One region of the Pantoea agglomerans genome, then DNA from elsewhere that is predicted to be linked to it. Evidence: predicted binding sites of a transcription regulator. Region 1 holds the regulator's gene; the other holds the start of a gene.
The links. Region 1 encodes PhoB, which activates phosphate uptake and scavenging genes when phosphate is short. Its sites were predicted from a motif close to CTGTCATAAAACTGNCNNAT; they were not measured.
Positions count from the first base shown of each region.

Region 2: serA (phosphoglycerate dehydrogenase) is a predicted target of PhoB. The motif match lies at 8,130-8,149, and genes of this name have one in related genera.

Region 1 covers NZ_CP083809.1:3,054,806-3,070,272, reverse strand. The annotation lists gene LB453_RS17480 (AAA family ATPase) at 1-2,302, opposite strand, end outside; gene sbcD (exonuclease subunit SbcD) at 2,299-3,498, opposite strand; gene phoB (phosphate response regulator transcription factor PhoB) at 3,694-4,383, shown strand; gene phoR (phosphate regulon sensor histidine kinase PhoR) at 4,398-5,711, shown strand; gene LB453_RS17460 (PstS family phosphate ABC transporter substrate-binding protein) at 5,730-6,665, shown strand; gene LB453_RS17450 (cobalamin-independent methionine synthase II family protein) at 6,828-7,931, shown strand; gene brnQ (branched-chain amino acid transporter carrier protein BrnQ) at 8,333-9,652, shown strand; gene proY (proline-specific permease ProY) at 9,891-11,240, shown strand; gene LB453_RS17435 (acyltransferase family protein) at 11,400-13,355, opposite strand; gene LB453_RS17430 (inositol monophosphatase family protein) at 13,746-14,561, opposite strand; gene LB453_RS17425 (ACP phosphodiesterase) at 14,692-15,273, opposite strand; gene queA (tRNA preQ1(34) S-adenosylmethionine ribosyltransferase-isomerase QueA) at 15,379-15,467, shown strand, end outside.
Region 2 covers NZ_CP083809.1:734,582-750,048, reverse strand. The annotation lists gene gcvT (glycine cleavage system aminomethyltransferase GcvT) at 1-455, opposite strand, end outside; gene ubiI (FAD-dependent 2-octaprenylphenol hydroxylase) at 898-2,100, opposite strand; gene ubiH (2-octaprenyl-6-methoxyphenyl hydroxylase) at 2,114-3,292, opposite strand; gene pepP (Xaa-Pro aminopeptidase) at 3,289-4,611, opposite strand; gene LB453_RS06070 (YecA family protein) at 4,662-5,240, opposite strand; gene zapA (cell division protein ZapA) at 5,411-5,740, shown strand; RNA gene ssrS (6S RNA) at 5,780-5,963, shown strand; gene LB453_RS06055 (5-formyltetrahydrofolate cyclo-ligase) at 6,040-6,633, shown strand; gene serA (phosphoglycerate dehydrogenase) at 6,709-7,947, opposite strand; gene rpiA (ribose-5-phosphate isomerase RpiA) at 8,228-8,887, opposite strand; gene LB453_RS06040 (LysR family transcriptional regulator ArgP) at 9,095-10,000, shown strand; gene LB453_RS06035 (oxidative stress defense protein) at 10,143-10,883, opposite strand; gene argO (arginine exporter ArgO) at 11,021-11,650, opposite strand; gene mscS (small-conductance mechanosensitive channel MscS) at 11,775-12,653, opposite strand; gene fbaA (class II fructose-bisphosphate aldolase) at 12,862-13,941, opposite strand; gene pgk (phosphoglycerate kinase) at 14,047-15,210, opposite strand; gene epd (erythrose-4-phosphate dehydrogenase) at 15,262-15,467, opposite strand, start outside.

The sequences.
Region 1 (15,467 bases):
CCTGTTCCAGACGCTGCGCCAGCGTTGCCGCGCTCTCCTGCAGGTTAGTAAGCGTTTGCTGGGCCAGCTGAAGCTGCTGCTGATGCTGCTGCAGCGCCTGCTGATGCCGCAGGTGCTCATCTTTCGCCTGCTGACGCTGACGCGCGGCCGCCTCCTGCTGACGAAGCTGCTGCTGCAGCGCCTGCTCTGCGCCGTTTTGCTGCTGCTGCCAGGCGGCCAGCGCGGCGCTGTCGCCCGCATCAAATGTGAGCGCTAGCTCACTCTGTAATACCTGCCACTGCTGGGCTAGCTCTTCCAGCCGTCGGGTTTCCGCCGCCAGCTCCTCCTGCAGCCGCTGCCGTTCGGCCTGCGCCTGCTTAACGGCCTCGCCTTTTTTAATGCCCTGTTCGCGCAGCGCCTCGACCTGCTGCTCCTGTTCGGCCAGCCGTCGCTGGTTCGCGCTCAGCTCCAGCGCGGCGTAGCGCTCCACCGCCGGATGCTGGCATGAGCCGCACAGCGGGCAGGGCTGCTCAGGCTCCAGGCGCGCGCGCCAGGCGGCCAGATCGGCGATATGCTGCTCCAGCTCGCAGATTTTTTTGATATCGGCAAGGGCGGCCTTTTCGCGCGCGAAGGTGGCGCGTAGCCTTTGCAACGTCTCATCATCCTGCTGCAGCGTCTTGTCCAGCGCGGCGAGGCGCTGCTGACGCGCGGCGATGTGCTGCTGCAGCGGCGCCCACTGCGAGGCCAGCACCGCCAGCTGCTGGCGCTGCGGGCGGCTCGCCTCGATCTGCGCCAGGCTGGCCTGCAGCGCCTGCGGTGGATGGCGCTGCTCCAGATCGGCCAGCGCCTGTTGCGCCCTCTGCAGGGCGCTCGCCGCCTGCTGTTCCGCCAGGCTCAGCGGGGCCGCCTGCTGCTCCAGCCGGGCGATCTCCGCCTGCCGCTGCGCCAGCGTCTGCTGCTGCTGACGCTGCTGCGCGCCGAGCGCCGCCAGCGCCATTTCCCGCTGCGTCAGCTGGGTGAAACGCTCCTGCCACAGCGCCAGCGAAGGGCCCCACTGCGGCAGCGCGCCCTGATCCGCGCGCCACTGCTGCTGTTCCGCCAGCGCGGCCTGCAGGCTGTCGCGCTGCCCCGTTTCCTGCTGCAGCGCGCGCTCGCTCTGCGCCAGCGTCTGCTGCTGCTGATCGCTCTCCCGCTGCTGCTGCTGCGCCTGCGCCAGCAGGGCGGCAATCTGCTGGTCGAGCGGGATAACCTGTTCCGTCAGCAGCGTCTCCTGCGTCTGCTGCTCGCGCAGCGCGGCGTCGCGCGCCGCCTGAGCCGTCTCGCGGCGATGCCGATCGCGCTGCGTCTGCTCTTCGGCCGCCTGGCGCTGCGCTGCCAGCTGCTGCTGCGCCTGCTGCAGGCGCTGCTGCTCCTGCAGCAGGCTGTCGCGCTGAACTAATTTATCGCGCAGTTTTTCCGCCGGCTCGCTGCGCGCCAGCCGCTGGCGATCCGTTTCCGCCTCGCGCCACGCCTGTTCCGCCTGCGCCAGCGCCGCCTGCGCGGCCTGAATATCGCTGTCCAACTGCTGCGCCTGCGTCAGCCACTGATGCTGCTGGTGCAGTCTGCTGTTTTGCTGAGTAAGCGCCTGCTCCGCTTCGGTCAGCGCGGCCAGCTGCTGCTGCAGCGCGGCGCGCGCCTCGGGGTCGAGCAGCGCCAGCGTACCGGCGCGGCTGCGCAGATTCTCCAGCGCCTGCCGCGCCGTCTTGTGTTGCTCGTAGATGGCGACAGAGATCTGGCCGTAGATCTCGGTGCCGGTCAGCTCCTCCAGCAGTTCGGCGCGCTCGCCGGGCTTCGCGTTAAGGAACGCGGCGAACTGTCCCTGCGACAGCATCATCGATCGGGTAAAGCGCTCGAAGTCGAGGCCCGACAGTGACTCGATCAGTTTTAATTTGTCGTTAACCTTGTCCGCGAAGATTTTGTCGTCGACGCAGCGCGCCAGCTCAACGCGCGGCGCCTGCAGCTTGCCGTCGGCCGCGCCGCGCGCGCGGTTCTGGCTCCAGAAGGCGCGCCAGGCTTCGCCTTTGATCTCAAACTCCACTTCGGCGAGGCATTCGGCGGTGTCACGGGTCATCAGCCCGTTTTGCGTCTGCGACAGTACGCCGAGGCGCGGCGTCTGGTGATAGAGCGCCAGGCAGATGGCGTCGAGCAGCGTGGTTTTGCCTGCGCCGGTTGCGCCGGTAATGGCGAACAGGCCGTTACTGGCGAAGGGCTCGGTGCGAAAGTCGATAAACCATTCGCCTTTCAGCGCGTTCAGGTTTTTAAAGCGCAGCGTGAGAATTTTCATTCGCTCTCCTCCAGCGAGGCGAGGGTTGAGCGGAACAGGGCGCTGAGGCGCGCATGCTGAGGCGCATCGATATCCTCCGCCAGCGCGATGCGGCGGGCGAAGACCTCTTCCACTTTCAGTTCGCTCAGGGTTTCGTTTTTCAGCTGCGCCAGGCTGTGCTGGCGCTGTTCGCGACTGCGGCGCAGCAGCAGCACTTCAACCGGCAGCCCGGCGGTCAGCGCTTCGACCCGACGCTGCAGATCGCTGAGAAATTCCTGGGTGGTAACCTCAATATCGAGCCATACCGGCTTTTCACCCTGATGGTCGGCGAAGGGAGCCAGCTGCGCCTCGATCTCTGCCAGCGAGCCTTTTAGCATCTTCATCGGCTGAAACTGCGGAACAGGCAGCGGCGTTACGGCGCGCAGGCCGCGGGTGTCCAGCTCCAGCAGGAAGACGCTTTTCTCGCTGCCGAGCTCGTCGAAGCTGAGCGGAATCGGCGAACCGCTGTAGCGGATATGGTCGCTGTTGGCGACGCGCTGAGCGCGATGGATATGGCCCAGCGCCACGTAGTCGACGTCGGGAAAAGCCGACGCGGGAAAGGCGTCGAGCGTGCCGATATAGATATCGCGCACCGAATCGCTTTTGCTGACGCCGACGGTGGTAAGGTGGCCGGTGGCGATCACCGGCAGCGCCAGCGGATGCGCGCGCGCCGCGTCAACGCTGCGCTGGTAGTGGGCGGCAATCGCCTCCAGCAGGCTCTGCTGCTTCTCACGCCCCGACTGGCCCGCCCGGCTGCGCAGAATATCGCGCGGCCGCAGGTAGGGAATGGCGCAGAGCAGCGCGCCCGGTTCGCCGGCGCGGTCGCGCAGCAGCAGCAGGTTATGATCCGCCTGCGGCGTGGTGATCACCTGAGTATTCAGGCAGGCGAGCAGGGCGCGCGACTCGTTAAGCGTGGCGACCGAGTCGTGGTTGCCCGCCAGCACCACCAGCTGGCAGCCGGTCGGCTGCAGCGCCACCACGAAACGGTTAAAGAGTTCGCGCGCGTAGCTCGGCGGCGTGCCGCTGTCGAAAAGATCGCCCGCGACGATCAGCGCATCGACCTGATGCTCCTCAATACGCGCCAGCAGCCAGTCGAGAAAGGCCTGGTGCTCGGCCGCCCGGCTCTTGTTATAAAAAAACTGACCGAGGTGCCAGTCCGCGGTATGAATGATGCGCATAAAACTCCCTGCCGTAACGATTTGCCGGACGATTATACCGGCTATGGCGCAAAAGCGAAAAAAGCCGCGCCGGCTGTCATAAAGCAGTGTTAACGCGCTGATTAAGCGGCTATGTTTTTCATAAAAGTGTCATAAATCTGACGCATAATGGCGCCGCATATAACGGTGACAGCAGTCACATCAGCAGGAGTTACAATGGCTAAGCGCATTTTGGTTGTGGAAGATGAAGCCCCTATCCGTGAAATGTTGTGCTTCGTGCTGGAGCAGAACGACTACCAGCCTATCGAGGCGGAGGATTATGACAGCGCGATAGGGAAACTGATTGAGCCCTGGCCAGATCTTATTCTGCTGGACTGGATGTTGCCGGGCGGCAGCGGTATTCAGTTTATCAAGCACCTCAAGCGCGAAGCCCTGACGCGCGATATTCCGGTGATGATGCTGACGGCGCGCGGCGAAGAGGAAGATCGCGTACGCGGTCTGGAGGTGGGCGCCGATGACTACATCACCAAGCCTTTCTCGCCGAAAGAGCTGATGGCGCGCATCAAAGCGGTGATGCGCCGCATTTCGCCGATGGCGGTGGAGGAGGTCATCGAGATGCAGGGGCTGAGCCTCGACCCCTCGTCGCACCGCGTGATGTCGGCCTCGACGCCGCTGGAGATGGGCCCGACCGAATATAAGCTGCTGCACTTCTTTATGACCCACCCCGAGCGCGTTTACAGCCGCGAGCAGCTGCTGAACCACGTCTGGGGCACCAATGTCTATGTGGAAGATCGCACCGTCGACGTGCATATTCGCCGCTTACGTAAGGCGCTGGAGGTGTCCGGCCACGATCGCATGGTTCAAACCGTTCGCGGAACGGGGTATCGTTTCTCCGCCCGCTACTAAACGGAGCCTTTACCGTGCTGGAACGACTCTCCTGGAAGAGACTGCTTTCCGAGCTGGCGCTGGCCTGCCTGCCGGCGCTGATTATCGGTTTAATTTTCGGCTATCTGCCCTGGCTGCTGCTGGCCAGCGTGCTGGGGGTGCTGCTGTGGCATTTCTATAATCTGATGCGGCTGTCGCACTGGCTGTGGGTGGATCGCACCATGACGCCGCCCACCGGACGGGCGAGCTGGGAGCCGCTGTTTTACGGGCTCTATCAGATGCAGCTGCGCAACCGGCGGCGGCGGCGCGAGCTGGGTAACCTGATCAAGCGCTTTCGCAGCGGCGCAGAGACGCTGCCCGACGCGGTGGTGCTCACCACGGAAGAGGGGGCGATTTTCTGGTGTAATGGCCTGGCGCAGCAGCATCTTGGCCTGCGCTGGCCGGAAGATAACGGCCAGAACATCCTCAACCTGCTGCGCTACCCTGAATTCTCCCGCTATATTCGCCAGCGCGATTTCAACAAGCCGCTCACCCTGATCCTCAATAACCAGCACCATATGGAGTTTCGCATCATGCCCTACAGCGAAGGGCAGTGGCTGATGGTGGCGCGCGACGTGACGCAGATGCACCAGCTGGAGGGGGCGCGCCGCAACTTCTTCGCCAACGTCAGTCACGAGCTGCGCACGCCGCTGACGGTGTTGCAGGGCTATCTGGAGATGATGAACGACTCGGTGATGAACGAGCGCTCGCGCGGCAAGGCGCTGCAGACTATGCAGGAGCAGACGCGCCGCATGGACAGCCTGGTGCGCCAGCTGCTGACGCTGTCGCGCATTGAGGCCGCGCCGGCTCTCGACATGAAAGAGACGGTGGATGTGCCGATGATGCTGCATCTGCTGCAGCGCGAAGCGGAGACGCTGAGCAGCGGCCGCCATGAGATCCATTTCCATACCGATCCCCATCTCAAGGTGCTCGGCGATGACGATCAGCTGCGCAGCGCCCTCTCTAACCTGGTCTATAACGCGGTAAACCATACGCCAGAGGGCACGCGCATCGATATCAGCTGGCTGCGCAGCCGCCAGGGCGCACAGTTCAGGGTATGCGACAACGGGCCGGGCATTCCGGCGGAGCATCTGCCGCGCCTGACGGAGCGCTTCTACCGCGTAGATAAGGCGCGCTCGCGCGCCACCGGCGGCAGCGGGCTGGGGCTGGCGATCGTCAAGCACGCCCTCAGCCACCATAATGCGCGGCTGGAGATCACCAGCATTCCCAATAAAGAGACCTGCTTCACCTTTACGCTGCCGTCGAGGTTGATCGTCAGCGCGGGATTGCAGGAGAATGCCGTCCATTAACCGTTAATGGAACCTCTCATGCGCGCCTTGCTGCTGTTGCTCTCACTCTTCTCGCCCGCGCTGACGCTGGCGGCGGCGCCTCAGCCTGCCATGCTCACCGGCAACCTCAGCAGCGTCGGCTCTGACACTCTGGGGACGCTGATGATGCTGTGGAGCGAAGATTTCAGCGCGCAGGCCCCTGGCGTCAATCTGCAGGTGCAGGCCTCTGGCTCTTCCACCGCGCCAACCGCGCTGGCGGCGGGCGCCGCGCAGCTCGGGCCGATGAGCCGCCCTATGCAGGCGGAGGAGCGACAAACCTTTCAGGCGCGCTACGGCTACGCGCCGCTCGCCGTGCCGGTGGCGCTCGACGCGCTGGTGGTGGTGGTGAATCAGCGCAACCCGCTGACGCAGATCGACGCGCGCCAGCTCGACGCTATTTTTTCCGTGACGCGCCTGTGCGGCGGGCCGCAGGTGCCGACTCGCTGGGGCGATATGGGCGTGCGCCAGCCCGACTGGGCACGGCGGCCGATTCAGCGCTACGGGCGCAACTCCGCCTCGGGCACCTGGGGCTTCTTCAAGCAGCAGGCGCTGTGCAACGGCGATTTTCGCGCCGACGTGGCTGAGTTTCCCGGCTCGGCCGCCGTGGTGCAGGCGGTCGCCGCCAATCCGCGCAGCATCGGCTACGCCAGCTTCGGCTTTCATCTCAGCGGCGTGAAGATGCTCGCCGTGGCCGACGGCCAGCGCGCGGCGGTAGCGCCGGACGCTGACTCTATCCGCAGCGGCCGCTATCCCTGGGCGCGCCCGCTCTATATCTACGTAAATAAGCCCCCAGGCAAGCCGCTGCCGCCGCTGGTTGACGCCTTTCTGCACCAGGTATTGTCGCCGCAGGGACAGCGTCGCGTCAGCGAAGCAGGCTATCTGCCGCTGTCGACGGCGCAGCGAGAGCAGGCGCTGGCTGCCATAGAAGCGAAGTAAACGCTAACGTGAATTTTTTTCAACTCTACTGAAATTTCTTCTGTTGCAGAAGCGTCGCGCGCGTGCCACTCTGTCCGCAGACGTTTAGCCATCCAGATGGCTACATATAACAGAGTGAAATTATTCCCTGTCGTGATTAACGACAGCGATCAGGAGTAGAAAATGACCGCACAGACCGCCCCGTTCCGCGCCGATACCGTCGGCAGCTTCCTGCGTCCCGCCGCCATTAAAAATGCGCGCGAGCAGTATGCCGCCGGGCAGATTGATAAAACCCAGCTGACCCGTATCGAAGACGAAGCGATCCGCGACGTCGTCAGCAAGCAGATCGCTAATGGCCTGCAGGTCGTGACCGACGGCGAGTTCCGCCGCGCCTGGTGGCACTTCGACTTTTTCGGCGGCCTGGAGGGCGTTGAGCTGTTCGAAGCCGAGCAGGGCATTCAGTTCAACGGGGTGCAGACCAAAGCGCACGGCGTGCGCGTGGTGGGCAAACTGGGCTTCCGCGATCACCCGATGCTGGAACATTTTCGCTTCCTGCAGAGCATCGCGGGCGATGCGGTGCCGAAGATGACCATTCCCAGCCCGAGCGTGCTGCACTTCCGCGGCGGCCGTAAAGTGATCGACGAAAACGTCTATCCCGACCTGGCGGACTACTTCGACGATCTGGCCGAAACCTATAAAACGGCAATCAAAGCCTTTTACGATGCGGGCTGCCGCTATCTGCAGCTGGACGACACCGTCTGGGCCTACCTCTGTTCAGAAGATCAGAAGCGTCAAATCCGCGAGCGCGGCGATGATCCCGAGCAGCTGGCGCGCACCTATGCCCGCGTGCTGAACAAGGCGCTGGAGGGCAAGCCGGCCGATCTTACCGTGGGCCTGCACGTCTGCCGCGGCAACTTCCGCTCTACCTGGATCTCTGAAGGCGGCTATGAGCCGGTGGCGGAGATCCTGTTCGGCGGCGTCAATATCGACGCTTTCTTCCTGGAGTATGATAACGAGCGCTCTGGCGGCTTCGAGCCTCTGCGCTTTATTAAGCCTGGGCATCAAAAAGTGGTGCTGGGCCTGGTGACCACCAAAAACGGCGAGCTGGAAGATCCGGCGCAGGTGAAGGCGCGCCTGCAGGAAGCGGCGAAGTTCGTCAGCCTGGACCAGATCTGCCTTAGCCCGCAGTGCGGCTTCGCCTCTACCGAAGAGGGCAACAGCCTGAGCGAAGAGCAGCAGTGGGCGAAGATTCGCCTGGTGGTCGATATCGCCAGCCAGGTGTGGTAATGCTGTAAACTTGTGCAAACAGGCGCGTAAAACGCGCCTTTTGTGCACCATGACGCGCACTTACGCTGAAATTTCTCACGCGATGGAGAAAAAATAAGCACATCATCTGATGCCCTGCGGAGATATATCCGAGATATTCACTGCTTTCTGCCTGTTTTCCGCCATAACCTTCTGGTTTTCCGATCCCGTATTGCCTTTCTCCGCTATAAACGTTCTACTTACGGCCGTTGTCGTATCATCCCACTTGTGAACAGAACAAAAGCAGCGTAATTCACCTGCGCGACACGATTAAGGCAAGCACAATGCGCTGGCATCGTGCGCTAAGTCGTTGTCAACGCGCGGTCTGGGGACAACATAAACCCAACTTCCACCGCAACACTCGTTACAGGCAATACAGTTGTATGACACATCGTTTAACCTCGAAGGATATCCTCGCGCTGGGCTTTATGACGTTCGCCCTGTTTGTTGGCGCGGGTAACATTATTTTCCCGCCGATGGTCGGTATTCAGTCTGGCGAACACGTCTGGACGGCCGCTATTGGCTTCCTGCTGACCGCCGTGGGTTTGCCGGTGATGACCGTTATCGCGCTGGCGCGCGTCGGCGGTGGCGTTGACGCGCTTAGCACCCCGATCGGCAAGGGCGCTGGCCTGCTGCTGGCGACCGTCTGCTATCTGGCGGTCGGCCCGCTGTTCGCCACGCCGCGCACCGCGACCGTGTCGTTCGAAATGGGCATCGCGCCGCTCACCGGTGACGGTGCGCTGCCGCTGTTTATCTACAGCTTTATCTATTTCGTGCTGGTGATTGGCGTGTCGCTCTATCCCGGCAAGCTGCTGGATACCGTGGGCCACTTCCTTGCGCCGCTGAAAATCGTCGCGCTGACGGTGCTTGGCATCGCGGCGCTGATCTGGCCGGCGGGCACTGTCGCGCCTGCTACCGTAGATTATCAGCGTGCCGCCTTCTCCAGCGGCTTCGTCAACGGCTATCTCACGATGGATACCCTGGGCGCGCTGGTGTTCGGTATCGTTATCGTTAACGCGGCGCGCTCGCGCGGCGTTGAGAGCGCCAGCCTGCTGACGCGCTATACCGTGATGGCTGGCCTGATCGCCGGCGTCGGCCTGACGCTGGTCTATCTCAGCCTGTTCAAGCTCGGCAACGGCAGCGGCGCGCTGGTGGAGCAGAGCGCGAACGGCGCGGCGATCCTGCATGCCTACGTGCAGCAGACCTTCGGCGGGATGGGCAGCTTCTTCCTGGCGGCGCTGATTTTCGTTGCCTGCATGGTAACGGCGGTCGGCCTGACCTGCGCCTGTGCGGAATTTTTTGCGCAATACCTGCCGTTGTCGTATAAAGCACTGGTCTTTATTCTGGGTCTGTTCTCAATGGTGGTGTCGAACCTCGGCCTGAGCCATCTGATTCAGATTTCGATTCCGGTGCTGACGGCGATCTATCCGCCGTGCATCGTGCTGATCGTGCTGAGTTTCACCCTGAACTGGTGGAACAAAAGCAGCCGTCTGATTGCGCCGACCATGCTGGTCAGCCTGATTTTCGGCATTATCGACGGGGTGAAAACCACCAGTTTTAAAGATATGCTGCCGGCGTTTAGCCAGCAGCTGCCGCTGGCGGACCAGGGTCTCGCCTGGCTGCCGCCCGCGCTGGTGATGCTGCTGATCGCGGCGGTGGTGGATCGCGTCAAAGGACGCGAGCAGGTTACGGCGCACTCGTAACCGCCACCGCTGTTTGCTCTGACCACGGGCTTGCCCGCGGTCAGTTAAGTGACAGAGTGCTGATGCGGGAGAAATGGCCCGATCGCAAAGACGCAACATGGCATCCATGCCAGCTCGTCCCACTCCATTCATGGCGTGGGACGCTTTGCTCTCCGGTCCATCTCACCCGCCTGCAGGCTTTGGCTGCAATGTAACCACGGGCTTGCCCGTGGTTTTTCTTTTACAGGTACAGGTTGTTATGCAAGAAACCAATAAGCTCAAACGCGGACTGAGCACGCGCCATATCCGTTTTATGGCGCTGGGATCGGCGATTGGCACCGGACTGTTTTACGGGTCGGCGGATGCCATCAAAATGGCGGGGCCGAGCGTGCTGCTCGCCTATATTATCGGCGGCGCGGTCGCCTATATCATTATGCGCGCGCTCGGCGAGATGTCGGTGAATAACCCCCAGGCCAGCTCGTTCTCGCGCTATGCGCAGGACTATCTCGGGCCGCTGGCGGGCTATATCACCGGCTGGACCTACTGTTTTGAAATCCTGATCGTCGCCATTGCCGACGTGACCGCCTTCGGCATCTATATGGGCGTCTGGTTTCCAGAGGTGCCGCACTGGATTTGGGTGCTGAGCGTGGTGCTGATTATCGGCGCCGTTAACCTGATGAGCGTCAAGGTGTTCGGCGAAGTTGAGTTCTGGTTCTCTTTCTTTAAGGTCGCCACCATTGTGGTGATGATCGTCGCCGGTTTCGCCATGATTTTCTGGGGCATCGGCAACGGCGGCCAGCCGACCGGCATCCATAACCTGTGGAGCAACGGCGGCTTCTTCGCGCACGGCATCGTCGGCATGCTGCTCTCGCTGCAGATGGTGATGTTCGCCTACGGCGGCATCGAGATTATCGGCATTACCGCCGGCGAAGCCAAAGATCCGGCGCAGTCGATCCCGCGCGCCATTAACTCGGTGCCGATGCGCATCCTGGTGTTTTACGTCGGCACGCTGTTTGTGATTATGTCGATCTATCCGTGGAACCAGGTCGGCACCAACGGCTCGCCTTTCGTCCTGACCTTCCAGCATCTCGGCATCGCGGCGGCGGCCTCTATCCTTAACTTCGTGGTGCTGACGGCCTCGCTGTCGGCGATCAACAGCGACGTGTTCGGGGTAGGGCGTATGCTGCACGGCATGGCGCAGCAGGGCCACGCGCCGAAGATGTTTATGAAGGTGTCCGAGCGCGGCATTCCCTGGGTGACGGTAGTGGTGATGATGGCGGCGATGCTGATTGCGGTCTATCTCAACTATCTGATGCCGGAGAAGGTCTTCCTGGTTATCGCCTCGCTGGCGACCTTCGCCACCGTCTGGGTATGGATTATGATCCTGCTGTCGCAGATCGCTTTCCGTCGCAGGATCGGCAAAGAGGCGGCGAGCAAGCTGCAGTTCGCCGTGCCGGGCGGCATCTGGACCTCGCTGGCTGGCGTGCTGTTCCTCGGCTTTATCATTGCGCTGATCGGCTACTTCCCGGATACGCGTATTTCGCTCTATGTGGGACTGGTGTGGATCGTGCTGCTGTTGGCGGGCTATAAGCTGGTGCGTAAGTCTTGATTTGAACAGCGCTGCAGGGGAGTCGCTGCTCTCTGACGCGTCGGCAGGCATCGCCGGCGCGCAACGGCACAAAAGGCGGCCTCCCTGCCAGCCCGATAACGCACCTTATCCCTGAGCTGCGCCCCTCGACCGGTCAATGTTTTGCATTGTGTAAAAACGCTACCAGCGGCTGCCCAGCGCGATCTCCACTCCCTGCGGGCTCAGATGGCTGTCATCATAGTAGAGCGGCAGCCCCTGCCAGGTCACCAGACAGCCGCTGCGATTGCATAAATTCTCCTGTAACGACACCACGCGCACGTCGCGCTGCTCATAGCCGCGCAGCAGTCGGGTGACGTCTGCTTCCGGCAGTGAGTAGAGCCGGGTGCGGGCGTTCTGCGTCGGCAGGGGTTTCCAGTCGCTCAGCCACTGGCTCAGCTCGCGGCGCAGCGGCATATTGCGGTTGTTGCTGTAGCGCAGGGGGTCCAGCGACAGCGAGGGCGCGTCCTCGATCAGCACTACCTTTTTGCCTGCCTGGCGCAGCTGGGCTATAACCCCGTCCATGCCCTGTTTCAGCGCGCTGAGGTTATCTCTGTCGGGATGGTGGATATCGCGATAGCCTGCGCCGGGCAGGGTTTCGATCCCCGCCGTCCAGGCGGCGGCGATCACCACCTCGTCAATGCGCGGACTGACCAGCGCTTTCATCACCGCAGCGTTGAACGCCGCGCACTGGCTGGCGTGCGCTGGCTGCTGGTAGAGCGCGCGCGTGACGCCCGCCGCCAGCAGCGGGCAGGTGACTTTCGTCAGCTGGTAGAGCGGTTTATCCTGCGCCTCGGCGTAGCGCGCGACGGCGCTGCGCATCGCCGCCGCATGGCTGTCACCGACCAGCGCGATGCCGGGACGCGAGCTTTTGGGCTGACAGTGCTGGCTGGGGGAAGGGAGGCCTGCACCGTTATCGACCAGGCAGGTATCGGCCTGGGCGTCGATTTTGTAGGCCTCGCTGCTGATCACTTTATCGTTAACGCGCCAGGGCAGGCCGCCGCTGCTCCACAGGCCGACCATCGCGGCGGCACCGGCGACTGAGATCAGGCACCAGGCGGGGATAACCGCGCGCGGCTTTCTGGCCGGGCGGCGGAACGGCAGCTCCACATAGCGCCACGACAGCCAGGCGACGCCGAGCGCTAGCGCGCTGATGCTCAGCCCCTGATTAACGCTGACCGGGCGGTCGCTGCAGATGCGCGCCAGCGCCAGCAGCGGCCAGTGCCACAGATACCAGGACCAGGAGAGTTTGCCGATAAAGCGCATCGGCGCGTTTTCCAGCACCAGGCGGCTGAGTGCGCCGCGCGCCAGTATTAGCAGGCAGGCCGCCAGCACCGGCAGCAGCGCCTTGTCGCCGGGAAAGCCTTCGCTGTTATTCAGCCGAAGCGCGCAGAAGGCGATTAGCGCCAGTCCCGCCAGCGTAAAGAGGTTGGCCCAGATGCCGCCAGTCGGCCGCGGTCTCCACAGCGCCAGCAGCACGCCCGCCCCCAGCTCCCAGCCGCGCGTCGGCAGCAGGTAGAAGGCCTGCGAGCTGTTTTGTGGCGTCAGCCAGATACAGCCCGCCAGCGACAGCAGGCTCAGCAGCGCCACCACCGTGATTAACAGGGCGCGCCATCTGGCGACCAGCAGCATGACAATCGGCAGCAGGATATAGAACTGCTCTTCAATGCCGAGTGACCAGGTGATCAGCAGCGGATTTAAATCTGCCGGGGCGCTGAAATAATCTGCGCCTTTAAGCAGAACGATATTGGGCACCGAAAGAAAAACGCCGAAGCTGTATTTTGCCAGCTGGCTATATTCCAGCGGCGAGAGCAGAAAATAGCCGATAAACAGCAGGCCGAACAGCATGGTCAGCAGCGCAGGCGCGATGCGGCGAATGCGGCGCACTGCGAAGTGAAATAGCGAGAACTGACCAGAAACGAAGTCGCGGTAGAGGCTGCCACCGATAAGGAAGCCTGAAATAACAAAGAAGATGTCGACCCCGACATAGCCGCCGGGCAGGGCGCTGACGCCCGCGTGGAACAAGACAACCATCAGGATCGCCACGGCGCGCAGGCCATCAATATCCGCGCGATAATGGTGTGACAGAGGCGTTTTCATTATCGGATCCCCCGAGTATCGACAAAGGTATTTAACACCGCTGATGTCGTTGGCGCCGCTCATAAAGAAATCGGCGAATCCAGTCGCCGAATTAATCAAAAGACAAAATTAAAAAAATAATGATAAAGGGATGATTGACGCCTCTATTTTAAAACAAAAAAAGGCGAAGAAAGCGTGCCGCCGCGAATATAGAAAAGTTCGCAGTGGCGCTGAAAAAATAGTGCAGCGGCGGTTAAGGATAAAATAGCAACAGTTCAGGCGGGCTTAAGGCAGCGAAAGAAGGCAAGGCGCCGCGTTGAGCAAAAGCGTTCCCGGCGTTGCTGGTATGGCGCGGGACGCTTTGCTTTGCGCGTGGGCTGGTGTGCGGTCTCTGTAACAGGGGGGCTGGCGTCAGGCTTCTTTAATGGCGTCGGGGCCGAGCAGCGCGTTGATTTGCGCGTAGATAGCCGGGTTGGCCAGCAGCACCGGATTGCCATTTTTCAGGCCGTCGTTGGCGAGATAGTCATTGGTGACGCCGCCCGCTTCGCGCATCAGCACGATGCCCGGCAGGCTGTCCCAGGGGTTCATATGCGCTTCGTAATAGCCGATCAGACGGCCTGCCGCCGCCCAGGCGGTGGTCAGCGCGCCGGAGCCGATGCGGACAAACATGCCGCCCTCGGCAAGCAGGCCCTGAATAAACGCCGCGGTCTGCTGCGCCGGCGCGCGGCTGGAGTTGCTTAATCCCAGCACGCCTTCGCTGAGATGGCGCGCCCCGTGCGCCTGCAGGCGCGTGTCGTTGACCCAGGCACCGCGCCCCGCGCGGGCATGAAACAGCTCCTGATGATTGGGATCGCAAACCACGCCGATCAGCGCGTCGCCGTCGCACAGCACGGCCAGCGAGACGCACCAGTTATGCAGGCCGTTAAGGAAGCAGGCGGTGCCGTCAATGGGATCCACCACCCACACCCAGCGCGCGCCGTCGACGTTGCCGCCGCTCTCTTCGCCCAGCACCGCATCTTCCGGGAAGCGTTCGGCGATCAGGGTTTTAATCAGCTCTTCAACGTTGCGGTCCGCCTCGCTGACCACATCCTGTAAATCACGCTTGTGTTCCACCACCAGCTGCTGGCGCTGCTGGTACCAGGCGTAGGCGCGGCTGGCCGCGGCGCGGGCGATTTCACAGGCATAGTGGTAACGCGCGTCTGTTTCGGTTTGCGAAGCGGATGACATCCTTTCCCTCTTATGATTGGTCACGCGGCTGAATCGATCATTCGCCGGAAATAGCGCGCAGGGCGCACGCTATTGTTAAGCAGGGTTTCATTAAGCCGCAAATGCGAAGTGCTGGCAAGTCGGGAAAAGATTAGAGCGTTTTGCTGCGCGCCAGCGCCATCAGGCGCGGATAGAAGCGGAAAAAGAGCGTCTCCAGCTGGGCGTAGTGGTCGGTGAAATCCTGGTAGGAGTCGCGCAGCGCGGCGAGACGCGGCCGCCGCTGGGCCATGCCGCTGAGGACGCGCGCCATGCGCGCCGGATCGGCGTAGTGCTCGAACCAGCGTTCGCGCCACATCACCGCGTTCAGCGCCTGAAAGCTCTCTGGCGTGCCCGCCATCTGCGGCACCACGCGCTGTTCGGCAAAGCGCGAAAAGGCCGCCAGCGGCATATCGGGGTGGATGGTTGCCCAGTGGCGGGCGAGAAAGTGGTCCCACACCACGTCAAGGGTAATGGGCGCGACGCGGCGCGTTTCCGGACGAAACAGCGGGCGCGCTTCCTGAACTTCAGGCAGCGCGTCGGTCATCGCGTCGAGCCGGCGGTGCATCAGAATGCCGTCAGCGACCGGCGTCGGCCACTGTTCGTGCGGGTTTCCGCGGACGAAATCCGCCAGCAGGTTGCCGAGCAGCGAGCTTTCGGCGAGGTGAGCGAGGTGAAGATGGGCGAGAAAGTTCATGCCGCATTATAGCCAGAAGTGCGAACGCGCAGCCAGTTGTTCAGAATTGGCCGCTTTTCCGCTAAACTGTGCCGCCTGTTTTTATCCCTGAGTAAGAAGTTAGCCATGCGTGTCGCCGATTTTACTTTTGAGTTGCCTGAATCTCTTATCGCCCACTATCCGCAGGCGCAGCGCAGCGGTTGTCGCCTGCTGTC
Region 2 (15,467 bases), 1.8 Mb from region 1:
GCCTGCGGTCCCTGCACGGCGATAAGCGCCAGATCGTCGCGCTCGGTCAGCGCCACGCCATAGGCCTGAGCGTGCTCGCCAATCCATGCCAGATCTTTCTCGCGCGTTGCCGAGTTGACGACAAGACGAAAGAAGTCTTCGGTCATAAAGTAAACAATCAAATCGTCGATGACGCCACCAGAGGCGTTCAGCATGCCGGTGTAGAGCGCTTTGCCGGGCTGCGTCAGGCGGGCAACGTCGTTCGCCAGCAGATGCCGCAGAAAGTCGCGCGTCTGGGCGCCGTGCAAATCGACGATAGTCATATGCGAAACGTCGAACATGCCGGCGTCCTGACGCACGGCGTGGTGTTCGTCTATTTGCGAGCCGTAGTGCAGCGGCATCATCCAGCCGTGGAAGTCCACCATGCGGGCGCCGCAGGCCTGATGCTGTTCAAACAACGGAGTGTGCTGAGTCATAACCATCCTGTCGCGAAGCGGGTAAGTTTCGGGCGGGCGTTAGCCTGCTGAGCGCCCGACGCAAACGTTCTCTTTTCCCTGACGTTATCATTGAAAAGACGATTTAACCATAAGCTGTACAGGGTCGAATTGAAGCATGTCTTTTAAGGGGTGCGCAAAGGCAACAGCATAATTAACTGTGTTTTTGTGATTTGCCACGCAGGAAAGAGGCGCATCACCGTTATGCGCAGCAAGATAATCAGCAATGGCGCGCAAAATGTTAACAACCTGCCCGGCGGGTCAGCACATCGGATAACTAAAACTAATGCGATGAAGGGGGTGAAATTAGAATAAATCAAACGAGGCTCGCTCAGGGTGCAGCCCCGCTCCTTTTTGGTGCAAAGGGATCCAAAAGGCGTAAAAAAGCCAGCGCAAGGCTGGCTCAGGTAACGCAGCGCGCGGCTTAGCGCAGCCAGGCGGGCATATCGTGCAGCCCCATCGCCTGACGCAGCATCGCGGGTTTGACGCCCGGCAGCGTATCCGCCAGCTTCAGCCCCAGATCGCGCAGCAGCTTCTTCGCCGGATGGGTACCGGCAAACAGCTCGCGAAAGCCCTGCATGCCCGCCAGCATCAGCGCCGCGCTCTGTTTGCGGCTGCGCTCGTAGCGACGCAGATAGAGATGCTGGCCGATATCCTTGCCCTGCTGGTGCAGGCGGCGGATTTCGCCAATCAGCTCCGCCGCGTCCATAAAGCCGAGATTGACGCCCTGCCCCGCCAGCGGGTGGATGGTATGCGCGGCGTCGCCTACCAGCGCCAGCCGGTGCGCCGCGAAATTGCGAGCATAGCGCGCCATCAGCGGGAAGGATTTACGCTCGCTCTCCAGATGGCAGAGGCCGAGGCGCATATCAAACGCCACTGCCAGCTGCTGATTAAACAGCGCCTGCGGCATGCTCGCCAGACGGCTCGCCTCCTGCGGCGACAGCGACCAGACGATAGAGCTCAGGTGCGGATCCTGCATCGGCAAAAATGCCAGAATGCCGTCGCCGTGGAAAACCTGGCGCGCCACCGCGTCATGGGGCAGCTCGGTGCGAATATTCGCCACCAGCGCATGATGATCGTAATCCCAGAAGGTTAAGGGGATATCCGCTTTATTGCGCAGCCAGGAGTTGGCGCCGTCGGCGGCAATCAGCAGGCGCGCGGTGAGCATCTCGCCATTCTCCAGGGTGACGAAGGCTTCGTTTTCGCCGAACGCCACCTGCTGCAGCTGCGAGGGTGCCATAAGCGTCACGTCACTGCAGCGGCTGGCGCGCTGCCAGAGCGCGCTGTGGATCGCCGGGTTTTCCACAATATGTCCCAGATGGGTCAGCCCCTGCCGATCGTCGTTGAAGCTGATAGCGCCGAAACTGTCGCGATCCCACACCTCCATGCCGTGATAGGCGCTGGCGCGCCGCGCCAGAATATCGGACCAGACGTCCAGCTTCTGCAGCAGCCGCTCGCTGGCGGCGTTGATCGCCGACACGCGCACCGACGGCGGCGCGCTGACGTCAAACTGCGGCTCCGCCGTTTTTTCCAGCACGGCGACGCGCAGCCCGCTGCCCTGCAAACCGCAGGCGACCGCCAGTCCTACCATGCCGCCGCCGGCGATAACCACATCAAAACTTTGCATCGGTGCCCCTTAGTTAACGCTTAACCCAGCCAAGCGTGCGCTCGGCCAGTTGATTACGCAGCCACGGCAGATGATCCATCGTCATCAGCCCCAGATTTCGTCCCGCCACCAGCGGCGCGTAGCGGTTAGCGAACAGCCGCACCAGCCCGTCGGTAATGCCGATCGTCGCCGCGCGATCGGGCTGACGGCGCTGCTGATAGCGATGCAGAACCCCATAACTGCCTGGATCCTGCTGCTGGCGATGCGCGGCCGCCAGGGTTTCCGCCAGCGACATAACGTCGCGCAGCCCGAGGTTAAAGCCCTGTCCGGCGATCGGGTGCAGCGTTTGCGCCGCGTTGCCCACCAGCGCCAGACGATGCGACACCTGCTGCCCGGCGCTTTGCAGCGCCAGCGGATAGCTCTCGCGCTGGCCGCATTGGGTAAAGCGCCCCAGTCGCCAGCCAAACGCGCGCTGCAGCTGCGCCAGAAATTCGCTGTCGCTCCAGCGCTCTACTTCTGCGCGCGCCGAGAGCGGATGACACCATACCAGCGACAGGCGATTGTCCGACATCGGCAGCAGCGCCAGCGGGCCATGTTCGGTGAAGCGCTCAAAGGCGCGTCCCTGATGCGGCAGCTGCGTAGAGACGTTGGCGATGGTCGCCAGCTGCTGATAATCCTCGCGCTGCCACTGAATGCCGAACGAGGCAGCAAGCGGCGAGCGAGAGCCGTCTGCGGCCACCAGCAGCGCGCCCTCCAGCTGTTCGCCCCCCTCCAGCGTTACCTGGACGCTATCCTGGCTGCGCTGCGCGTCGATAACGCGCGCCGGACAGCGTAGCGTTACGCCCGGCGCGCTTTTCAGCCGCTCGAACAGCTGCCGGCCTACGGCAAAAAGCTCGACGACGTAGCCGAGCGCCGGGATCTGATAGGTTCCGGCCTCCAGCGTGACGAAGCCAGCATGGCCGCGATCGGAGACGTGGATATCGGTAATCGGCGTGGCGTACTTTTCAATGCTGCGCCAGAGATCGATATCGATCAGCTGCTGACGGGTGCCGGCGGCCAGCGCGATGGCGCGGCTGTCATACCCTGGATGGGCGCGGCTGTCGGGCGCGCTGTTCTCAATCAGCGTGACCGGCAGCTGCCCTTGCGTAAGGTGGGAAATGGCCAGCGCCAGCGTCGCGCCGGTCATGCCACCTCCGGCGATAATAACCCTCATGGCTGACGCGCCGCTGCCATCAGCGCCTCGATTGCATCCGCGTCCTTGACCACGCTGTCGGTGAGATTCTCATTGCCCGCTGCGGTGATCAGGATGTCATCTTCGATGCGAATGCCGATGCCGCGATAGGCCGCAGGCACATCGGCATCCGGTGCGATATAGAGCCCCGGCTCCACGGTCAGCACCATCCCCGGCTCCAGAATGCGGTCGCGCGACGGGGTGCCGTAGTGGCCGACGTCATGCACGTCGAGACCCAGCCAGTGGCTCAGGCCGTGCATAAAGAACTGGCGATGCGCCTCTTCGGCGATCAGCGTTTCGACGTCGCCCTGCAGAATGCCCAGCTCCACCAGGCCGCTGACCATAATGCGCACCACCTCCTCATTAACGTCACGAATGCTGACGCCGGGACGGAAGAGCGCCAGCGCTTTTTCAAGCGAGGCGAGCACAATGTCGTAAATGGCGCGCTGGGGCGCGCTGAATTTGCCGTTGACCGGGAAGGTGCGGGTAATATCGCCGGCGTAGCCGTGGAATTCGCAGCCCGCGTCAATCAGCACCAGATCGCCGTCGCGCAGCTCGCTCTCATTTTCGGTGTAGTGGAGGATACAGCCGTTTTCGCCTGAGCCGACGATGGTGTTATAGGAGGGAAAGCGCGCGCCGTGGCGGTTGAAGACGTAGTGGATTTCGCCTTCCAGATGATACTCGAACAGGCCAGGACGGCACGCCTCCATGGCGCGGGTATGCGCCAGCGCGCTGATTTGCCCGGCGCGGCGCAGGAGCGCTATCTCCTCTTCATCCTTGAACAGACGCATTTCATGCACCCAGGGACGCCAGTCGGTGAGGGTCGCCGGCGCGCTGAAATTCTGGCGAAAGCCGCGGCGCAGTTTATCCAGCGCCGCGAATACCAGCGCATCCGCTTCCGCATATTCACCCTGCGCGTGATAGACCACGTCCAGCCCGTTCAACAGCAGATGCAGCTGCTGGGCGATATCTTCCCAGGGCAGCGCGCGATCGACCCCCAGCTTTTCAGGGGCGGCATCCTGACCCAGCCGACGGCCGAACCAGATCTCCGCCGTGAGGTCCCGCACGCGGTTGAACAGCACGCTATGATTGTGGGTCTCGTCGCTTTTTATCAGCACCAGCAGCGCCTGCGGCTCGTTGAAGCCGGTGAAATACCAGAAGTCGCTGTTCTGCCGGAAGGGATATTCGCTGTCGTTGCTGCGGGTCACCTCCGGCGCGGCAAAGATCAAGGCGGCGCTGCCGGGAGCCATTTTCGCCAGTAGCGCCTGGCGACGCTGCTGGAACCTGTCCAGAGAAATCATGTTTGCACTCCCTGTAGAAACGGGCGCGCTCGCGCCCTGAGATATCTGGCTTAGTGTAGCGTCGGTTTTTTCACTTCGGGGGCGGTAGGCTTCGGGCGCGTGAAGGTATCGTGGCATAGCAGCGCCGCCACGCGCACATATTCAATCACCTCTTCCAGCGACTGCTCCAGCTCTTCCTGGTCTTCATCTTCATCATAGCCGAGCTGGGCGATGGTGCGCAGATCGTCAATCGCTTCGCCGGTTTCACCGGTGACTTTCTCCAGCTTCGGCTGCGTGACGCCCAGGCCGAGCAGAAAGTGGTTAACCCAGCCCGCCAGCGCGTCGGCGCGGTCGAAGACGCTGATATCGTCGTCGTCCGGCAGCATCAGCTGAAACAGGTAGCCTTCCTCTTCCAGCGTATCGGCGGTGCTGTCGCGCAGCGCCTGAAGCGGCAGCGCCAGCCCCTGAGAGAACGCCATGCCTTCATTGGTCAGATCGTGCACCAGCGTTTTCCAGCTGGCGTCCTGATTGCCGCCGCACAGAATGCCGCTAAGCAGGCCATGCATTTCTGCTGGCGTCATCCCCACGCCCTGTTGAGAGAGCGCCGAAGCCAGCGCGTTGTAATCGGGGGTTGCGTTCTGTAAAGACATAAGTATTCGTCGTCGTTGGCAGAATAAGTTCGTGTTATGCTACCACTAGCTGCCTCAAGGTTTCCAGAAAAGGGGTTGTAAGTTATTTCGCGGGTCTATATAGTTGCCCGCCTCCCAAAGCATTGAGTCTGAAGGGAGCTGCGGGCGAAGTAATCAGTCAGGAAGGTGGCATGTCTGCACAACCAGTAGATATACAAATTTTTGGTCGTTCATTGAGAGTGAATTGTCCGCCTGAACAGCAAGATGCGCTGAATGCGGCTGCCGATGACCTCAATCAACGGTTGCAAGATTTAAAAGTTCGCACTAGAGTCACAAATACCGAGCAACTGGTGTTCATTGCCGCGTTAAACATTTGCCACGAACTGGCGCAAGAGAAAATGAAAACGCGCGATTATGCTGCTAATATGGAACAACGTATCCGTATCCTGCAGCAGACAATTGAACAGGCTCTTGTTGAGCAAGGTCGCATAACCGACCGCCAGGGTGCGAAGTTCGAATAATACTTTATGGTTGCTGCGCAGCGGCAACGGTGAAGTCCATTTTCTCTGAGATGTTTGCAAGCGGGCCAGTCCCCTGAGCCGATATTTCATACCAACAGAGTGTGGCGCTCTGTAACCTGTGAGCATGCTCGGTTCGTCCGAGAAGCCTGATGGTTGCGACGGCACATTCACCTTGAACCAAGGGTTCAAGGGTTACAGCCTGCGGCGGCATCTCGGAGATCTCCTTCTGTTCTGCATCTGTCTTTCCCCGTTGTGAATGATATAGTTGCTTAATCAGCGACTATATCAACGGGGTTCCTGTGTCCCAGCCCTCTCTGCTTGATCGACACCATATTCGCCAGCATGTGCGCCACCTGCGCCGCGACCTGACGCCTGAACAGCAGGAGCAGGCCGCCGATCTGTTGGCGGAACACGCCGTTAACTTCGCGCCTCTCGCCAGCGCCCGCCATGTCGCGCTCTTTTTATCAGTGGATGGCGAGCTTAACACCCGCCCCCTTATCGCTAAGCTCTGGAAGCAGAAAAAGCAGGTCTATCTGCCGGTGCTGCACCCTTTCGCCCCCGGCCATCTGCTGTTTCTGCGCTATACGCCGGAAACGACGCTGACGCCGAACAAGCTGCGCATCCCCGAACCGCCGCTCGATATCCGCCAGCTGATTACGCTGGATCGGCTGGATGTGATGCTGGTGCCGCTGGTGGCCTTTGACGACAGCGGTCAGCGGCTCGGCATGGGCGGCGGCTTTTACGACCGTACGCTGCAGAACTGGCGTCAGCACGGCTTTTTACCGGTTGGCGTAGCGCATGACTGCCAGCGGGTGGAGCGCTTGCCTGCCGAGGAGTGGGATGTGCCCTTGCCCGCCGTGCTGACGCCGTCGCGTCTGTGGCAGTGGGAATAGCAGAAGTGAATCAGGGAAGTAACAGCCGGGGCCATCTGCGACAACAGCAGACGGCCCGCTTTCGGTAAAGCTGGATCAGTAGAGCAGACGGGCGCGAATGGTGCCCGGAATCGCCTTCATCAGCTGCAGCGCTTTGTCCGCCAGATCCTGCGACGCATCGATATCGATCACCACGTAACCCATCATCGGCGAGGTTTGCAGGAACTGCGCGGCGATGTTGATCCCCTGCTCGGCGAAGATCTGGTTGATCGCCGTCAGCACGCCCGGACGGTTTTCATGGATGTGCAGCAGACGACTGGCGCTGGCGCCGTGCATCGGCAGCGATACTTCCGGGAAGTTGACCGCCGAGAGCGTTGAGCCGTTATCGGAATATTTCGCCAGCTTGCCCGCCACTTCAATCCCGATATTCTCCTGCGCTTCCTGGGTAGATCCGCCGATATGCGGCGTCAGGATCACGTTGTCGAACTCGCACAGCGGCGAATTGAAAGGTTCGCTGTTGGTTGCCGGCTCCAGCGGGAAGACGTCGATGGCGGCACCGGCCAGATGTTTGCTCGCCAGGGCGTCGCACAGCGCCGGAATATCGACCACGGTGCCGCGCGAGGCGTTGATCAACAGCGCGCCCTTCTTCATCTGCGCCAGCTCCTGCGCGCCGATCATATCCTGTGTCGAAGGCGTTTCCGGCACGTGCAGGCTCACCACGTCGCTCATATTCAGCAGATCGGCAAGGTGACGCACCTGCGTGGCGTTGCCCAGCGGCAGTTTGTTTTCAATATCGTAGAAAAAGACGTGCATGCCGAGGCTTTCAGCCAGCACGCCAAGCTGCATGCCGATATGACCGTAGCCGATAATGCCGAGCTTTTTGCCGCGCGCTTCAAAAGAGCCAACGGCGTTTTTGTTCCAGATGCCGCGGTGTGCTTTGGCGTTCGCCTCGGGAATGCCGCGCAGCATCAGCAGCATTTCGCCGATAACCAGTTCAGCGACCGAGCGGGTATTGGAGAATGGCGCGTTGAATACCGGAATGCCGCGCGTCGCCGCAGCGTTGAGATCGACCTGATTGGTGCCGATGCAGAAGCAGCCTACGGCGACCAGCTTTTCCGCCGCGGCGAAAATCTCTTCCGTCAGCTGGGTGCGGGAGCGGATGCCGATAAAGTGCGCATCCCGAATGGAGGCTTTCAGCGCTTCGTCATCCAGTGCGCCTTTATGGAATTCGATGTTGGTGTAACCCGCTGCGCGCAGATTCTCCAGCGCGCTCTGGTGGACGCCTTCCACCAGCAGGAACTTAATCTTGTCTTTTTCCAGTGATACCTTTGCCATTTCCCCGACCCTATTGTGATTTCAACAATGGCCGCCATAAGCGCGCCTTCTGTCAAAATATCAAAATTTACGCCTGCGGCAATACAACCGATTGCCTGACGGCCAGCACGGGGAAGCCCGAGCCCAGCACATTGCCGCACAAAATCGGGAGCTGAACCACGAACAAAGAACGAACCTGCTGCGGATGACGGTTATGTGACATAAGTCACCGAATTTAGGCAGCAGAAGAAAAGATGTTTTGCGCAGGGAAATAACCGGCGCGTTTAGCGCGCCGGACAGATCATTTTTCGATGGTTTTTACGCCATCCGGCGTGCCGATCAGCGCAATATCGGCACCGCGCGTGGCAAACAGCCCAACGGTGACCACACCGGGCAGCGCGTTGATGGTTTTTTCCAGCTCGACGGGATCGAGAATCGTCAGGTTATGCACGTCGAGAATGATATTGCCGTTGTCGGTGACAACATGCTGGCGATACTCCGGCAGGCCGCCGAGCTTAACCAGCTCGCGGGCGACAAAGGCGCGCGCCATCGGGATCACCTCGACCGGCAGCGGGAAACGCCCCAGCACGTCCACCTCTTTCGAGGCGTCGGCGATGCAGATGAACTTGCGCGCCACGGCCGCGACGATCTTCTCACGCGTCAGGGCCGCCCCGCCGCCTTTGATCATCTGCATCTGCGGGTTGATCTCATCTGCGCCATCCACGTAGATCGCCAGATCGTCAATCTCATTGAGATCGAAGACCGGAATGCCGAGCGCCTTTAGCTTCAGCGTTGAGGCTTCTGAGCTGGAGACGGCGCCTTCAATCTGCTGTTTCATGGTGGCGAGCGCGTCGATAAAGTGTGCGGCGGTGGAACCGGTGCCGACGCCGACGACAGTACCCGGCTGCACATATTTCAGTGCGGCCCAGCCTACGGCTTTTTTCAGTTCATCCTGGGTCATGATATGTTTAAAACCTGTGCGACAACGAAGTGCGCGTAGTATAAAGCAACCCTCGCCGAATGTGCGCGGCTGTTTCCGCTGGCGTGATCGCTTTGGAAGCCAGCCCGCAAAAAAGGCGACGCGCGGCGCAGGGAAAGCGCCTTTGACGCGCGTCAGATGAATTTTTTGTGGCATAGTATCGTCCACCCTGAAGGAGAGAGAACAACAATGAAACGCCCCGATTATCGAACGCTTCAGGCGCTGGACGCAGTGATTCGCGAACGCGGCTTCGAGCGCGCCGCACAGAAGTTATGCATAACGCAGTCGGCCGTCTCGCAGCGTATCAAACAGCTGGAAAACCTGTTCGGCCAGCCGTTGCTGGTGCGCACCGTGCCGCCGCGCCCGACCGAGCAGGGACAGAAGCTGCTGGCGCTGCTGCATCAGGTGGAACTGCTGGAAGAGGAGTGGCTAAGCGACGAGAACGGCGGCACCACGCCGCTGCTGCTGTCGCTGGCGGTCAACGCCGACAGTCTGGCGACCTGGCTGCTGCCCGCCCTGAAAGATGTGCTGGCGGACTCGCCGGTGCGCCTTAATTTGCAGGTCGAAGATGAAACCCGCACCCAGGAGCGGCTGCGCCGCGGCGAAGTCGTGGGCGCGGTCAGTATTCAGCCGCAGCCGCTGCCGAGCTGCCTGGTGGATCAGCTTGGCGCCCTCGACTATCTGTTCGTCGCCTCGCCAGAGTTCGCCGCACGCTACTTCCCGAACGGCGTGACCCGCTCGGCGCTGCTGAAGGCACCAGCGGTTGCTTTTGACCACCTTGATGATATGCATCAGGCCTTTTTGCAGCAGAATTTCGACCTGTCGCCCGGCAGCGTACCCTGCCATATCGTTAACTCGTCAGAAGCCTTTGTGCAGCTGGCGCGCCAGGGATCGACCTGCTGTATGATCCCGCATCTGCAGATTGAGCGCGAGCTGGCAAGCGGCGAGCTGCTCGATTTAACGCCGGGTCTCTGCCAGCGCCGCATGCTCTACTGGCACCGCTTCGCGCCGGAGAGCCGCCTGATGCGCCGCGTTACCGACGCGCTGATTTCACACGGCCACCGCGTGCTGCGTCAGGATGATTTAGCGGCCTGAATTCGTATGCGCCTTTAGCAGGGTGCAGAGATGAGCGGCCTGTTTGCGCGGGCGGAGCCGGCAAAGATGCCGTTGGCTCGGGTTAGCTTGCCCGCGTCGGCATAATCGCAATAAAAAAGGGGCGCTTAGCGCCCCTTCTCTGTTACTGCTGCGTGCCAGCCGTATTCGGTTTGATATCGAAGACGACATCCACCTGATCGTCAAAGTGAATGCTCTGCTGCTCGTAGGTCTGCTGCGCTGAGGTATCCGCAGCCGGCGCGGCCGCCTTATACATGCGCGCCATCGGCATCGGCTGATAGTTGGCTACGTGGTAGCGAATGCTGTACACCGGGCCGAGCTTCGCGTTAAAGCCCTCGGCCAGCGCCGCAGCCTGCTGCGTTGCGTTATCAATCGCCGCCTTGCGCGCCTGCGCCTTATAGCTTTCAGGATTGGTGACGCCCAGCTCGACCGAGCGGATCTCGTTCAGGCCGCTTTTCAGCGCGCCGTCCAGCAGCTCGTTCAGCTTATCCAGCTGACGCAGCGTCACCTGAACCTGACGCACCGCGCGGTAGCCTTTCAGCACCGACTTGCCCTCTTTGGTGTAGTCATATTCCGGCTGCGTGCTGAGGTTAGCGGCATCGATATCTTTCTTCTCAATGCCGTTTTTCTGCAGGAAATCGAAATATTGCGCCACGCGGTCGTCGGCCTGTTTTTTCGCGTCCGCCGCGTCTTTAGAGGAGACGTTGACCACAATAGAGAGCGTGGCGATATCGGGGCGCGCATCAACGGTCGCCTGACCGGACGTCACGACATGCGGGCCGTTCGGCAATTCGTCAGCCAGTGCGCTTAAGGGCAGCGCTAACGCGCCTGTCATGGCGGCCAGCGCCAGTGCTTTCAGTTTCACGAAAGTCCTCCTTGAGATCTCTGTTTTGCTGCGGCATAGAAGACGCAGGCTTGAACAAAATAGTATGCACTGCTAAGAGCATATTATACCGAAAAAGTTCCTGCTTTACTTATCTTGTTCTGTCGATTTAGGACGATTCAATTCATAAGCGGCGCCAGGCCCTGCAGCGCCAGCTGGCTGGCAATGATCCACATCACGCCACCCACAACTAAATTGATAATCCGCTGCGCTCTGACGGTGCGCAGGCGAGGCGACAGCCAGGCAGCCATCAGCGCCAGCCCAAAAAACCAGATTACCGATGCGCTAATGGTGCCCAGCGCAAACCAGCGGCGCGCCGTCGGCGTGGGGAGCTGGCCGCCCAGACTGCCCAGCACCACAAAGGTATCGATGTAGACATGGGGATTGAGCCAGGTGACCGCCAGCAGGGTGGCGATAATCCGCCAGCGGCTCTGCCTGAGCGCCTGACTGCTCGCCACATCGATATCGCCGCGAAAAGCGCTGCGCAGCGCGTTCCAGCCGTACCACAGCAAAAACGCGACGCCAGCCCAGGTAATCAGCATCAGCAGCAGCGGGGACTGATGCAGCAGCGCGCTGCCGCCAAAAATACCGCCGCAGATCAGGGCGATATCGCTCAGCGTACAGAGCGATGCCGTCATCAGATGATACTGACGCTTAACGCCCTGATTCATCACGAAGGCATTTTGCGGCCCCAGCGGCAGAATAAGCGAAGCCCCAAGAGCGAGCCCTTGTAAGTATATGGATAACACGGGATTTTCCTTACATCGGTGAGATGCAGGCAGTATAGAGAAGCGGGATTATTAGCGGAAATGCAAAAATTTAATCGGGCATTAGAGAGGGTAATACAGGCGGCGCGAACGCCGCCCGCCAGCGTTACTGCGCCTGTGCCTGTGCCTCAGCTTCAGGCTGCATAACGCGATGCAGATGAACATCCATCTGCGGATAAGGGATACCAATGCCCTTCGCATCCAGCGCGCGCTTGAAGTTTTTCAGCAGATCCCAGTAGACGTTTTGCAGGTCACCGCTGTTGCTCCAGCAGCGCACCACAAAGTTAAGCGATGAAGCGCCCAGTTCGTTAAGGCCGATCTGCACGCCCATATCCTGCAGTACGCGCGGATCGCTTTTCACCACCTCGTCCAGCAGCGCAATCACCTCATCGACATCCGCCTCGTAGGCGACGCCAATAATAAACTCATTGCGGCGCACCGGCTCGCGCGAAAAGTTAACGATATTGCCTGCAATGATTTTACCGTTCGGCACCACAACAATTTTGCCGTCTGCGCTTTTAAGCGTGGTTGAAAAAATCTGTACGTTGAGCACCGTGCCCATGACGCCGCCCAGATCGACAAACTCACCTGCGCGGAAGGGACGGAAGGTCACCAGCAGCACGCCCGCCGCGAGGTTAGAGAGCGACCCCTGCAGCGCCAGACCAACCGCCAGACCGGCGGCACCCAGCACGGCAATCACCGAAGCCGTCTGCACACCGACGCGCCCCAGCGCCGCAATCAGCGTAAAGGCAATAATGCCGTAGCGTACCAGCGCGGAAAGAAAGTCTGCGACCGTTTTGTCGATATGACGCGCGACCAGCACGCGGTTAATGCCGCGGGAAATAACGCGCGCCACGATCATCCCCAGGATCAGAATCACGATAGCCGCTACGATATTGACCGCGTAGCTAAGGATTAACGCCTGATTACGCACCAGCCAGCCACCGGCGTTATGAATGCCGTCTACGACGTTTAAGTCTTCCATTTGAGAGCCCTGTTGTTGAATTCCCTGCCGGGAAAGTCAAATCACAGCCAGAAAATTCCGGCAAACCAGATAACAAGGGTAATAAACATTGGGGGGATATGCCAAATTCCCGTTGAATTTGCTGCAAATTCAGGCGGATTAGCGGGATGACGGCATAAAAAAGGCCAGATCCGACGATCTGGCCCGCGTTGTAAACCCGCGATGCGGATTACAGACGATCGATAGCGTTCAGCTCTTTGAAAGCCTGCTCAAGGCGCACGACCATTGAGGCCTGCGCCGCACGCAGCCAGACGCGCGGATCGTAGTATTTCTTGTTCGGGCTGTCAGGACCCTGCGGGTTGCCGAGCTGGCCTTGCAGATACTCTTCGTTCTTTTTGTAGTACTGCAGGATACCGTCCCAGGTCGCCCACTGCGTGTCGGTATCGATGTTCATCTTGATCACGCCGTAGCTGATAGACTCTTCGATCTCTGCTGCAGAAGAACCGGAACCGCCGTGGAAAACGAAGTCCAGCGCGTTGTGCGGCAGGCCATGTTTTTCACACACATATTTCTGCGAGTCGCGCAGAATGGTCGGGGTCAGCTTAACGTTGCCCGGCTTGTAGACGCCGTGTACGTTACCGAAAGAGGCAGCAATGGTGAAGCGCTTGCTGATTTTGCTCAGCTCGGTGTAGGCGTAGTCCACATCTTCCGGCTGGCTGTAAAGGGCAGAAGCGTCAACGTGGCTGTTGTCCACGCCATCTTCTTCACCACCGGTTACACCCAGTTCGATCTCCAGCGTCATGCCCATTTTGTCCATGCGCGCCAGGTATTTGCTACAAATCTCGATGTTCTCTTCCAGCGACTCTTCAGAGAGGTCAATCATGTGAGAAGAGAACAGCGGTTTGCCGGTTTTTTTGAAGTGTTCTTCGCCCGCGTCCAGCAGGCCGTCGATCCACGGCAGCAGTTTCTTCGCGCAGTGGTCGGTGTGCAGGATAACCGGCACGCCGTACTGCTCAGCCATCAGATGAACGTGGTGTGCGCCAGAGATCGCACCGAAAATTGCTGCGCCCTGCGGCTTGTCAGTTTTAAAACCTTTACCGGCGATAAACGCGGCGCCGCCGTTAGAGAACTGGACGATAACCGGTGCTTTAACTTTCGCAGCGGCTTCCAGTACGGCGTTGATGGAGTCAGTGCCGACGCAGTTTACCGCTGGCAGCGCGAATTTGTTCTCTTTCGCTACCTGGAAGATCTTCTGAACGTCATCACCAGTGACAACGCCGGGTTTAACGAAATCAAAAATTTTAGACATGATTGTGTCCTGTTTCGTGACCGACTATCCCCTGCGGGGACAGCGCTTTAAACGCCCAACGGGGCAAGTCTTCAGGCGACGCGCCAGGGCGTCGCCCCCAAAGGATTACTGCTTAGCACGCTCTTCCAGCATCGCGACCGCAGGCAGTTTTTTGCCTTCGACGAACTCCAGGAACGCGCCGCCGCCGGTAGAGATGTAAGAGATTTTGTCTTCGATGCCGAACAGGTCGATAGCCGCCAGGGTATCGCCGCCGCCTGCGACAGAGAACGCGTCGCTGTCTGCGATGGCGTTCGCCACGATCTCGGTGCCCTTACGGAAGTTCGGGAACTCGAATACGCCGACCGGGCCGTTCCACAGAATGGTTTTCGCCTCTTTCAGCACTTTCGCCATCGCCTGCGCGGTTTCGTCGCCGAAGTCCATAATCTCTTCGTTATCCGCCACTTCGGAAACCTTTTTCACGGTTGCCGGGGCAGTTTCAGAGAATTCCGTGCCAACGCGTGAATCGGTCGGAACAGGGATGCCGTACTGGTCACGCAGGCCTTTCGCCGCTTCAACGAAGTCTGGCTCGTAGAGCGATTTGCCGACCTTGTTGTCGATAGCGACGAAGGTGTTGGCGATGCCGCCGCCGACGATAACGGTGTCAGCGATTTTCACCAGCGACTGCAGCACGTCGAATTTAGTGGAGACTTTTGAGCCGCCGACCACCGCCACCAGCGGACGCTCCGGGTTGCTCATGACTTTGCCCAGCGCTTCCAGCTCGGCTGACAGCAGCGGACCGGCACAGGCGATCGGCGCGAACTTGCCAACGCCGTGGGTAGAGGCCTGCGCACGGTGCGCGGTACCGAACGCATCCATCACGAACACGTCGCACAGCGCGGCATATTTTTTCGCCAGCGCTTCGTCGTCTTTCTTCTCGCCTTTGTTAAAGCGAACGTTTTCCAGCACTACCAGCTCGCCCGCGCCAACTTCAACGCCGTCGAGGTAATCTTTTGCCAGAGTCACGTTAGTGCCGTTCAGTTTCTCTTTCAGATAGTTAACAACAGGCAGCAGGGAGAATTCTTCGTTGTATTCACCTTCGGTCGGACGACCCAGGTGAGAGGTGACCATCACTTTTGCGCCCTGTTTCAACGCCGATTCGATGGTAGGCAGAGAGGCACGGATACGTGCGTCTGACGTCACTTTCCCTTCTTTTACTGGTACGTTGAGATCGGCACGGATCAGAACGCGCTTACCAGCCAGATCCAAATCGGACATCTTAATTACAGACATGGTGAACCCTCTCGTTGATTCTCATAAGTTTTGCCAGGCGCAAACCGCGCCTTACCTGAAACCGCTTGCGGCCATCGCTAACGTCGTGTCGAGCATTCGGTTAGCAAAGCCCCATTCGTTGTCGCACCAGACCAGGGTCTTGATCAGGCGCTGACCGCTGACCCGCGTTTGCGTGCCGTCCACAATGGCACTGTGCGGATCGTGGTTAAAATCTACAGAGACTAACGGTAATTCCGTATAGTCAACTATACCACGAA